Regions from separate parts of the Bacillus sp. JJ722 genome, predicted to be linked through region 1. Evidence: riboswitches for the same ligand, from Rfam matches in the RefSeq annotation. Region 1 holds a riboswitch; each other region holds the start of a gene.
The links. Region 1 has a riboswitch for cobalamin ahead of V7014_RS05855 (cob(I)yrinic acid a,c-diamide adenosyltransferase). Riboswitches for the same ligand answer to the same signal wherever they lie in the genome.
Positions count from the first base shown of each region.

Region 2: it holds a riboswitch for cobalamin, as region 1 does, so the genes downstream of both, V7014_RS20000 (Ig-like domain-containing protein) here and V7014_RS05855 (cob(I)yrinic acid a,c-diamide adenosyltransferase) in region 1, are expected to answer to the same signal.
Region 3: it holds a riboswitch for cobalamin, as region 1 does, so the genes downstream of both, metE (5-methyltetrahydropteroyltriglutamate--homocysteine S-methyltransferase) here and V7014_RS05855 (cob(I)yrinic acid a,c-diamide adenosyltransferase) in region 1, are expected to answer to the same signal.

Region 1 is NZ_JBALMO010000037.1:34,426-37,641, reverse strand. It holds gene V7014_RS05860 (aminopeptidase) at 1-1,225, shown strand, start outside; cobalamin riboswitch at 1,307-1,481, shown strand; gene V7014_RS05855 (cob(I)yrinic acid a,c-diamide adenosyltransferase) at 1,659-2,207, shown strand; gene V7014_RS05850 (ABC transporter substrate-binding protein) at 2,283-3,216, shown strand, end outside.
Region 2 is NZ_JBALMO010000185.1:388-3,603, reverse strand. It holds gene V7014_RS20000 (Ig-like domain-containing protein) at 1-1,879, opposite strand, end outside; cobalamin riboswitch at 2,050-2,253, opposite strand; gene V7014_RS19995 (alpha/beta fold hydrolase) at 2,558-3,216, shown strand, end outside.
Region 3 is NZ_JBALMO010000049.1:2,219-5,434, forward strand. It holds gene V7014_RS08050 (TetR/AcrR family transcriptional regulator) at 1-254, shown strand, start outside; gene V7014_RS08055 (MFS transporter) at 384-1,601, shown strand; cobalamin riboswitch at 1,776-1,966, shown strand; gene metE (5-methyltetrahydropteroyltriglutamate--homocysteine S-methyltransferase) at 2,096-3,216, shown strand, end outside.

The DNA.
Region 1 (3,216 bases):
TTTTCAACACAATTTAGAGAAATACGCTGAACTTGCTGTTAAAGTAGGTGTTAATATTCAAAAAGGTCAAACGTTAGTTATTAACACTATGCTAGAGGGTGCAGAGCTTGTTCGCTTAATTACCAAGAAAGCGTACGAAGCAGGTGCGTATAATGTAATTGTTAACTTTAGCGATGATACAATTAATCGGTTGAAATATGAGAATGCTGACGATGAAGTGTTTAAAACATTTCCAAAGCATCGTGCAAATGAGCAAAACGAATTAGCTGAACAAGGTGCAGCTTATTTATCTGTTATTTCATCGTCACCAGACTTACTTAAAGGAATTGACCCGAATCGTATTGCCAATAATCAAAAAGCTACAGGTCAAGCATTAAGTAAATTTCGTTCTATTGTACAGAGTGATAAGACTGCATGGAGCATTGTAGCCGTACCTTCACAAGCTTGGGCTAATATGGTATTTCCTGATGCACCAGAATCAGAAAGAGTGGCTATGTTATGGGATGCAATCTTTAAAGCGACTCGCATTGATCAAGAAGATCCTGTTGTAGCATGGCAACAACATAATGATAACCTTCACACAAAAGTTGATTACTTAAATCAAAAGCATTACAAGAAGCTTCATTATAAAGCACCAGGAACAGATTTGACGGTTGAACTTCCAGAGAAGCATATTTGGTGTGGGGCAAGTAGTGTGAGTGAAGCAGGTATTGACTTTATGGCGAATATGCCTACAGAAGAAGTATTCTCAATGCCTTTAAAAACAGGGGTAGATGGAGTAGTTTCTAGTACGAAGCCATTAAGCTATGGTGGAAATATTATTGATAAATTCACAATTACTTTCGAAAATGGTCGCATTATTGATGCGAAAGCTGAAGTGGGCGAAGAAATTTTGAAAAATTTAGTTGAAACGGATGAAGGATCACATTATTTGGGAGAAGTAGCGTTGGTGCCACATCGTTCGCCAATCTCTGAATCAAATATTTTATATTATAATACTCTATTTGATGAAAATGCATCTAATCATTTAGCGATTGGAAGCGCGTATGCCTTTAATTTAGAAGGCGGAAAAACAATGACGCGTGAAGAATTAAATGAAAATGGTGCGAATGATAGTATAACACATGTTGATTTCATGATTGGTTCAGATCAAATGGACATTGATGGAATAACAGATGAAGGCGTAGCAGAGCCGATTTTCCGTAAAGGAAATTGGGCATTTTAACATTATTTCATTTCGTTTAACGTCAATTGCATGACATTTTGCTTCTTGTACAGTAAAATGAGGAAGAATTGAGAACAAATAATTACATATTTCTTAAAGAGTGCCTTTTAGGATAATAGGGAAACTGGTGAAAGTCCAGTACAGCCCCCGCTACTGTAATCACTAATTTATTGTGTAAGCCACTGAATTTATTTTGGGAAGGCTTACATGACTGATGGTGCGAAGTCAGGAAACCTGCTTTTTAAGAGTGATTGTGTTTTTCTATAAGAGAGAAGTGTATGATGATTTCTTGGTTACTTTTCTAGAAAAACATTCCACGCTTATATTTCGGAGGGGAATGTAGGTCAAGACTTGTCATACTATTCAGTGATACCTTGGCCTTTATGGTCAAGGTTTTTTTATGCTTACTGGATGGAATAGGGAGGATGTAGAAATGGAAAAACAAGAGCAAACATCAGGGAAGATTTTGGTTTACACGGGAAATGGTAAAGGGAAGACTACTGCCGCGTTTGGATTAGCAGCGCGAGCGTTAGGAAGAGATATGAAAGTTGTTATTTTGCAATTTATCAAATCTCCAGAACGTACATATGGTGAACAAATTTCATTAGAAAAATTAGGTGCTGAAGTAGCTCAATTAGGGATTGGTTTTACTTGGTTGAAAACGCCTGATGAACATCGTACTGCTTTAAAAAAAGCTTGGGTAACGGCTAAAGAAAAGCTAACAAGCGGCGAATATGATGTGGTGATTTTCGATGAGCTGAACAATGCGTTAAGTATTGATTCTTTCCCAATCGATGATGTGCTACCTTTGGCTGATGTAATAGAGACATTAAAGAACAAACCAGTAAATACTCATGTTGTCATTACTGGTAGAGATGCAAAACCAGAAATAAAAGAGATTGCTGATTTAGTATCGATTATTGAGGAAGAGAAGCATTACTACCAAGATGGGGTAGATGCAATCTATGGCATTGAATATTAATTAGTAAGTGTAACTACTTGAATCATTCAATAGTTTTTACTTAATAAAAATAGCAGAAATGATGGAGGCAGAAAAATGGTTAATCGATTTACGAAAAGTCTTAGTTTGCTAGCGCTATTATTCTTATTGACGTTTAGCGTATTAACAGGATGTGGCACATCTGAGGAGCCTGAGAAAGAAGAAACAAAAACAGAACAAGGTGATGCGAAGCAAGAAGCATTTCCAGTAACGATTAAAGATAGTACAGGAAAAGATATTACAATAGAAAAGAAACCTGAAACTATTGTTTCATTGTTACCAAGCTTTACAGAGATTCTTTTTGCATTAGGTTTAGATGAAGAAATTGTTGGTGTGTCAGATTTCGATAATTATCCAGAAGCAGCTACGAAGAAAGAAAAAGTAGGTGCTCAAGATCTTAATTTAGAGAAAATCTTGGCTCTTAAACCTGACGTAGCATTCTTGCAAGAATATCATTTGCAAAACCATGCAAATGCAGTTAAGCAATTAGAAGATGCGGGCATTACCGTTATTGTACCTGAAGGAACTCAAGCATCTTTTGAGGAAGCGTATGATGTTATGCGTTTAATCGGAAAAGCAACAGGAAAAGAAAAAGAAGCAGATAAAATCATTGCTGATATGGAAGAAAAAGTAGCAGCCATTAAAGAACAATCTAAGAATGTTAAAGAAAAGAAAAAAGTATGGGTAGAAGTTTCGCCACAACCTGACATTTTTACAACAGGAAAAAATACATTCATGAATGAAATGCTTGAAATGATTGGTGCTGAAAACGTAGCAGCCGCTCAAGATGGCTGGGTTAAAATGAGTGAAGAGGAAGCGATTAAGTTAAATCCAGATGTTATTATTACAACGTACGGAGACTCTGCTAAAAATCCTGCTGAACAAGTGCTAAATCGAAAAGGTTGGGCAGAAGTAAATGCAGTGAAGAACAAACAAGTATTTGATGTGAACAGCGATGCTACAACAAGACCAGGTCCACGCTTAGTAGACG
Region 2 (3,216 bases), on a different contig from region 1:
TAATAGATGGAATCTCTATAAGATTTGTTTCTGGTTTCGATACAACATCTGTCATATCGTATAACTTGTTCTTGCCATTTAAAAAACGGTCATAAGCAGCTAGTGCATACGATACTTGTTCTGTTGCCATAGAATTACTCGTACCATTTAAAGTATGCTTAAACGCTCCATCTTTACTGTCATAAAAAGTCATAATATTCGATAGAAGCCAATTCCCATTACCTTTAATAAATCGCGGGTCAGTTTTTGGATCTATTCCAATGCTAGTTAATGCAACCAGTACTTGAGCGGCACTTTCAACATTCGGTGTTCCCCAACTTACATAACCACCATTTTCTTGCTGAATATTACTTAAAAATGTGACCGCTTTATTGATCGCTTCTTCCACATTTTGTTTTTCTTTATAAGATGATAGCGCTTGAATGGCCATACTAGTAATATCAGCATCGCCTTTCGCCCCAAACAAAGCAAATCCACCATCAGCTAATTGTTTCTCTAAAATAAATTTAACTAGTTTATCCCTAGTCACAGTGACAGTTTCACTCTCTGCCGGTATTTCATATTTCTTTGAATCTAAGGCTATTAATGCAAATATACCTCCGTTAATTCCTTGTTTTATAACATTGCCATAGTTATAAAGCTTTTCTAACAGATTGTATCCTCCTACATTAGTAGGATCTTTTCCAATAGCTGTTAATGCTAATATCGCACGTGAATACTCTGTGTAGTTATTTTTGGTTAAAATACCTTGTTTATTCTTTACATATTCTTCAACATTTTTGTAGTACGTATCATAGTACGACTGAGGCACATTATTAGAACCTCTTGCTAAACTCAAAATATACCATTCTTTAAAAAAAACAGGATTTGGAGAATCTGTTTGCATATATTTATGAGTATTTATCAGTGCTTCACTCATTGTCGGATTCTTGATTTCTATCGCTTCAACAGGTTCAGGATTTGGCTTTTCCAAATCAGGTACTTCTGGTTTTGGCGTTTCGAGTACTTTGACGGCTTCCACTTCAATCTCAATTGGTATTGGACGAATTAAGTTGTAGTAAGTTTCTTCATCTCTCTTTTCAGCCGAAATACTATACTTGCCTGCTTCTTTAAATGGGACCGTAACTTGCCCGTTACGATCTGTCATATATGTGGATTCTTTACCATTAATCGTAATGTTGACATCTTCAATTGGGGTAGATGGACTGTCCCCTTCCCAACTTGTTTTGAACCCAGTAACATTAAATGTTATTTGTTCGCCAGCCTTAATTTTTGATTGAGAAGCTGTAATACTACCAAATTCATACTCCATATAATTACCAACAAAATATAATTCTACTCGATCATTCGCTTTAATGACTTGTTCGCCCACACCTAATCCTACCTGCTCGCCATTAACTCGATACATCCAACCAGACATAGGACCTTTATCAAATTCACCTAAACTTTCAATGGAAGCTATATAATTGCCATCATGTTTAACGTAGATACCCGATTCTTTTGTTACGTCAATTCCCTTTGCTTGAAGAGCTTGAATAATAGCATGTATGGCTAATGGTTCATTATGATTTTTATACCAATTTCCAACAGTGTTATCACCGACAACATGTGTCAAATCAAAAGGCTTTACTTGAATCTGTTGATTAGGAACAATCGTGTGATCCCAACTTTCGATTCGTATATCTATTGGAATGGTTCCTACCTCGGTTACATCCTGGTTAAGAACATTACTCTCTTTTTCATTCACTATTGTTTCATTTTCTATATTTGTTGCAGCCGGCACATTTTCAGCATGCCCTACCAGCATGTTTAAAGGTAATCCTGAAAAAAACGTAAACAGTACTAGCATAATAACTAGTAAACCTTTAAGCTTTTTCACGAAAACACCTCTCTTCTATAAAAATTATTAAAACCCAAACATGAAAAAAGCCCTCTTTACATAGTAAAGAGAGCAAATAATTTAAAAAGACATACTAAATTAACATAAATACGTGCCAAAAAAACGCACAAATAAACGTCTTTGTCCCCTTATCCTCTCCCCCCGAAGAATTTGGAAAGTGCATAAAAGCAGGTCTCCTGGCTTTGTGTTTCACTTTACTCATGTCCCCTTCCCGGTTTATCAAAACATTTGATGACCAGTGGTATAATGACAATTTCATCCACACTTACAGTAGCGGGTCTGCATCGGAATCTCACCGATTTCCCTATTATCCTATTCGTAATTCAATAGGCACTTTTATACAATTTATATTCAATTATTGCAAAGTTTAACATACTTCGACAATATTGTAAATATTCCGAAAAGCCATTAGTACTTTTGATATATTAGATTTCATTTGTCTTTTAAAACTATCGCATCCTTAATTAAAGTCTAAAGACGAATATCAAGCTTTATTTTTCATCATACTTATGTATTGATTTTTTTCTTTCTCATATTCTTAAATAACTTTGCTGCATATTTTAGATTATAATATTAGTAAAATATGGATTTTTAATGTGAGATATTAAGAAAATAGACGTTATATTTTAGATAAAATATTTTTAGGAGTTGGTTAGGTTGATAACCGAAAAGAGAATTGATCTGGGAAATAGCTTAAAACTTAATGTTAGTTATTCTATAGAAAATGAAAATAAACCAGCTATTCTACTCATTCATTTCAGCGGTGGAACACTACAAATGTGGAACGGTGTTATACCTTTGCTTCAAAAGCAATATCGAATCATTGCACCTGATTTACGAGGGCATGGGAAATCGGATCGACCATTGACTGGTTATCATATTGATGATTTTGCTAATGACATGTATCGATTATTACATAAGCTCGGAATTGATAAATGCCACATAGTTGGGAGTTCTCTAGGCGCAGAAGTTGGGCTTAGCATTGCCGCAACACATCCAGAGATGGTCTTATCATTAGTCTGTGAAGGTGCAATTTATAACGAGTTTGGAGAATATGGATTATTTAATGGGAGTGAAGTAGTTATCAAAGAAGAGAAGGGAAAACTTCGCCACCAACTGAAAGAACGAAAGCTTACTAGATATCCAACTAAAGCTGATTTTATTAAGGACTTTAAGGTACCATTAATCAAACAGGGACTTTGGAATGAACATTTCAAGATTTTCCTTGAAAGCTGTGCTGAGGAATTAACCGATGGGAGTTTTGAGCATTTCTATAAAAACCACGGAAGAAATGAATATATACAGAAATATTGGGA
Region 3 (3,216 bases), on a different contig from region 1:
TTGTAGATGAAGAAGCTACATCTGAATTATTAAATATTATTCGAAATCAATATTATGAATCATATGAAAAAATCATCATGGATGGAATGAAAACTGGTGAATTTATTGACGAAAATCCACGGGAGCTTATGTATATGCTTTTTGCTCTTCATAATGGCTTAGGTGTTGCGTATTATGAAATGGATTTTGATCAATTGAAAGCACTATATCGTAAAAGTATAGATCTTATATTAACTGGAATAGCTAAACGATAATTCTTAAACATAGGTCGGAGAATGTTCTGACCTAAAATTTTCACACATTTTATAAACCGAACGTTCAGGTTGTTTTTTACACTTTTGTAGACCGAACGTTCAGACTACTAATAAAGGAGACATGAGTAAATGAAAGACTTAATAAGAAATCGAATCTTTCTTATCATTTTAAGCTCCGATTTACTAGATCAAATGAGTATATGGATTCGAAATATGGCAATATTATATTTCGTTATCGAAAAAACAAACCAAAATCCTGTTGCTATTTCTGCAATAACCGTCATCGAATTTCTGCCAATGTTTTTATTCTCATTTATAGGAGGAACATTAGCTGACCGTTGGAATCCGAAGAAGACCATTATTAGCGGTGGACTATTAAGTATTGCTTCCATTCTGCTTATTATCACTTCGGTTTCACTTGGGTTTTGGCAAGCTATTTTCTTCGCTACATTCGTGTCAGCTATTGTTTCTCAGTTTTCACAACCTTCTTCTTCAAAAATCTTCAAAAGACATATACCTGAAGAACAAGTTAGCGTAGCACTAGGTTTATCACAAAGTTTGGGTTCCATATTTGTCATAATTGGACCAATAATTGGAACGACCGTTTATACACAATTTGGCATTTTGCCATCACTTTATCTATTAATAATCACCTTTGGTTTATCAACACTTATTACGTTGTTCTTACCGAAAGATGCTTCCTTTGTACCCGATAAGAATTCAACTGTTTTGTTAGAAATTAAAGAAGGTTTTAAGTATGTTTGGAGCAGCAATAATTTACGGAGAATTTGCTACATCTTTTTCTTCATCGGAATAGCGGGTGGTCTTATACAACCACTTGAAGTGTTTCTTGTAACAGATCGATTAGATTTACCGAAAGAAGCCTTACAATGGCTAACTTCCATTGCCGGTTTAGGAATGTTTATAGGAGGGATTATTGCCGCGATTATCGCTGAACGCATCAGTGGAAGAGCTGCTTTTGTATTCACGCTCATATTCATGTCCATCTCAACAATCTTAGAAGTATGGTCAACATGGTTTGTTTTAACAGCATCGCTAACTTTTTTAAGCTCATTCTTTGTAGCTTTTATACAAATCAAACTTAGTACATTGATGATTACGTACGTTGATGAAGCATTTATTAGTCGAACAAATGGTATTATTACACCAATCATGTTAGCTGCGATGCTAATTGGAAATGCTTTTTCAGGTGTAATAATGCAAGGCACTTCACTCTTTATCGTATATTTCATAGCTGCATTATTCACAGCATTAGCAAGCATCCCTTCTTTAGGGCTTTCGTTTTCAAAAAGTACGAAAAGGACCACAGCAGAATTAAGCTCATAGTTAGAAAGCTGACGATAAGTATTAATAAGTTTACTTTTCGTCAGCTTTTCTTTAGTCCATATATTTATAACCTATACTGTTTTTTCAGTAATCTTTGTTCTCTTTTTGTTTTTGTTTGACGCTCAGCAGTAAAAGTGTTATCATTCGGTATGTTTATTTAGAATTATCAAAAAATAAATATTTGTGGGAATAGGTTTCTTAATATGTATTAAGAATTAAAAGGGAAGTTTGGTGTAAATCCAACGCGGTCCCGCCACTGTATTAGAGTAGTTAGCACATGTATATCACTGATCGATATCGATTGGGAAGATTGTGACTAATGATGATCCTTAAGTCAGGAGACCTGCCTAATCCAACAACACTGTTTTTTACCTACGGAAGATAGGGAGGTGTTAGAATGAATAAACCTGTGCATACATATGGGCATTTCTAACTTTTTTCTAGGGGTAAGTTAGAGGTGCCTTTTTATTTTTATGTATTTGAAAAACAGGGAGATGAATATTTTGAAAACAAGTAATTTAGGTTATCCGCGTATTGGAGAAAATAGAGAATGGAAAAAAGCTCTAGAACAATATTGGGCTGGAAAAATTGATGAACAAAGCTTTGAACAATTAACAGAGAATGTATTGTTATCCAATCTTCAAAAACAAATCGAACAAGGAATTGATTTCATTCCAATAAATGACTTTAGCTATTACGACCATATGCTTGACACTGCTACAATGTTTGGTCTTGTACCACATCGCTATGGCCCTATAAGCGGTAACATACCATTATCTCAATATTTTTCAATGGCTAGAGGTAATCATACAGCTGTTGCCTCTGAAATGACAAAGTGGTTCAATACGAATTACCATTATATTATTCCAGAATTAAATAACCCAACATTTCAACTAGTTGAGAATAAGCCATTAAAGGCCTATCGAAAAGCGAAAGAAATGATTGGAGTGAAAGGAAAGCCTGTAATAGTAGGTCCCTATACATTCCTAAAGCTTTCTAAAGGATATGATGAAAACCAAATTCCAAGTATCCTATTACAACTTATTCCCTTATATCAGCAAGTTCTTAAAGAATTACAAGACGAAGGTGTCGAATGGGTACAAATCGATGAACCAATTCTTGTAACATCTATTACAAATAGTGAATGGAAAACCGTTCAATATATATATGAACAATTACATGAAGCTGCTCCTTCTTTAAATAAAATGCTTCAAACATATTTTGATGCAGTAGATGACTATGAATCAATCGTATCATTACCAGTACAAGGAATCGGATTAGATTTCGCTCATGGATTAAATCAAAACATAAAACATATCCAAACATTTGGTTTCCCAGTAAACAAAGTACTAGGTCTAGGCATCATAGATGGACGAAATATTTGGAAGGCTGATTTAAATAAGAAAAAAGACACCATAGATGCTATTTTGAATATAGTTGACACAGATAGAGTATGGATTCAGCCTTCTTGTAGTTTATTACATGTTCCAATTAACATAAAAAACGAATCAAAATTTGAAGAAACATTAAAGAATGCGCTAGCATTTGCAGATGAGAAATTACAAGAAATACAACTATTGAAAACTAGCTATGAAAATAATTCAAACAGTATTAC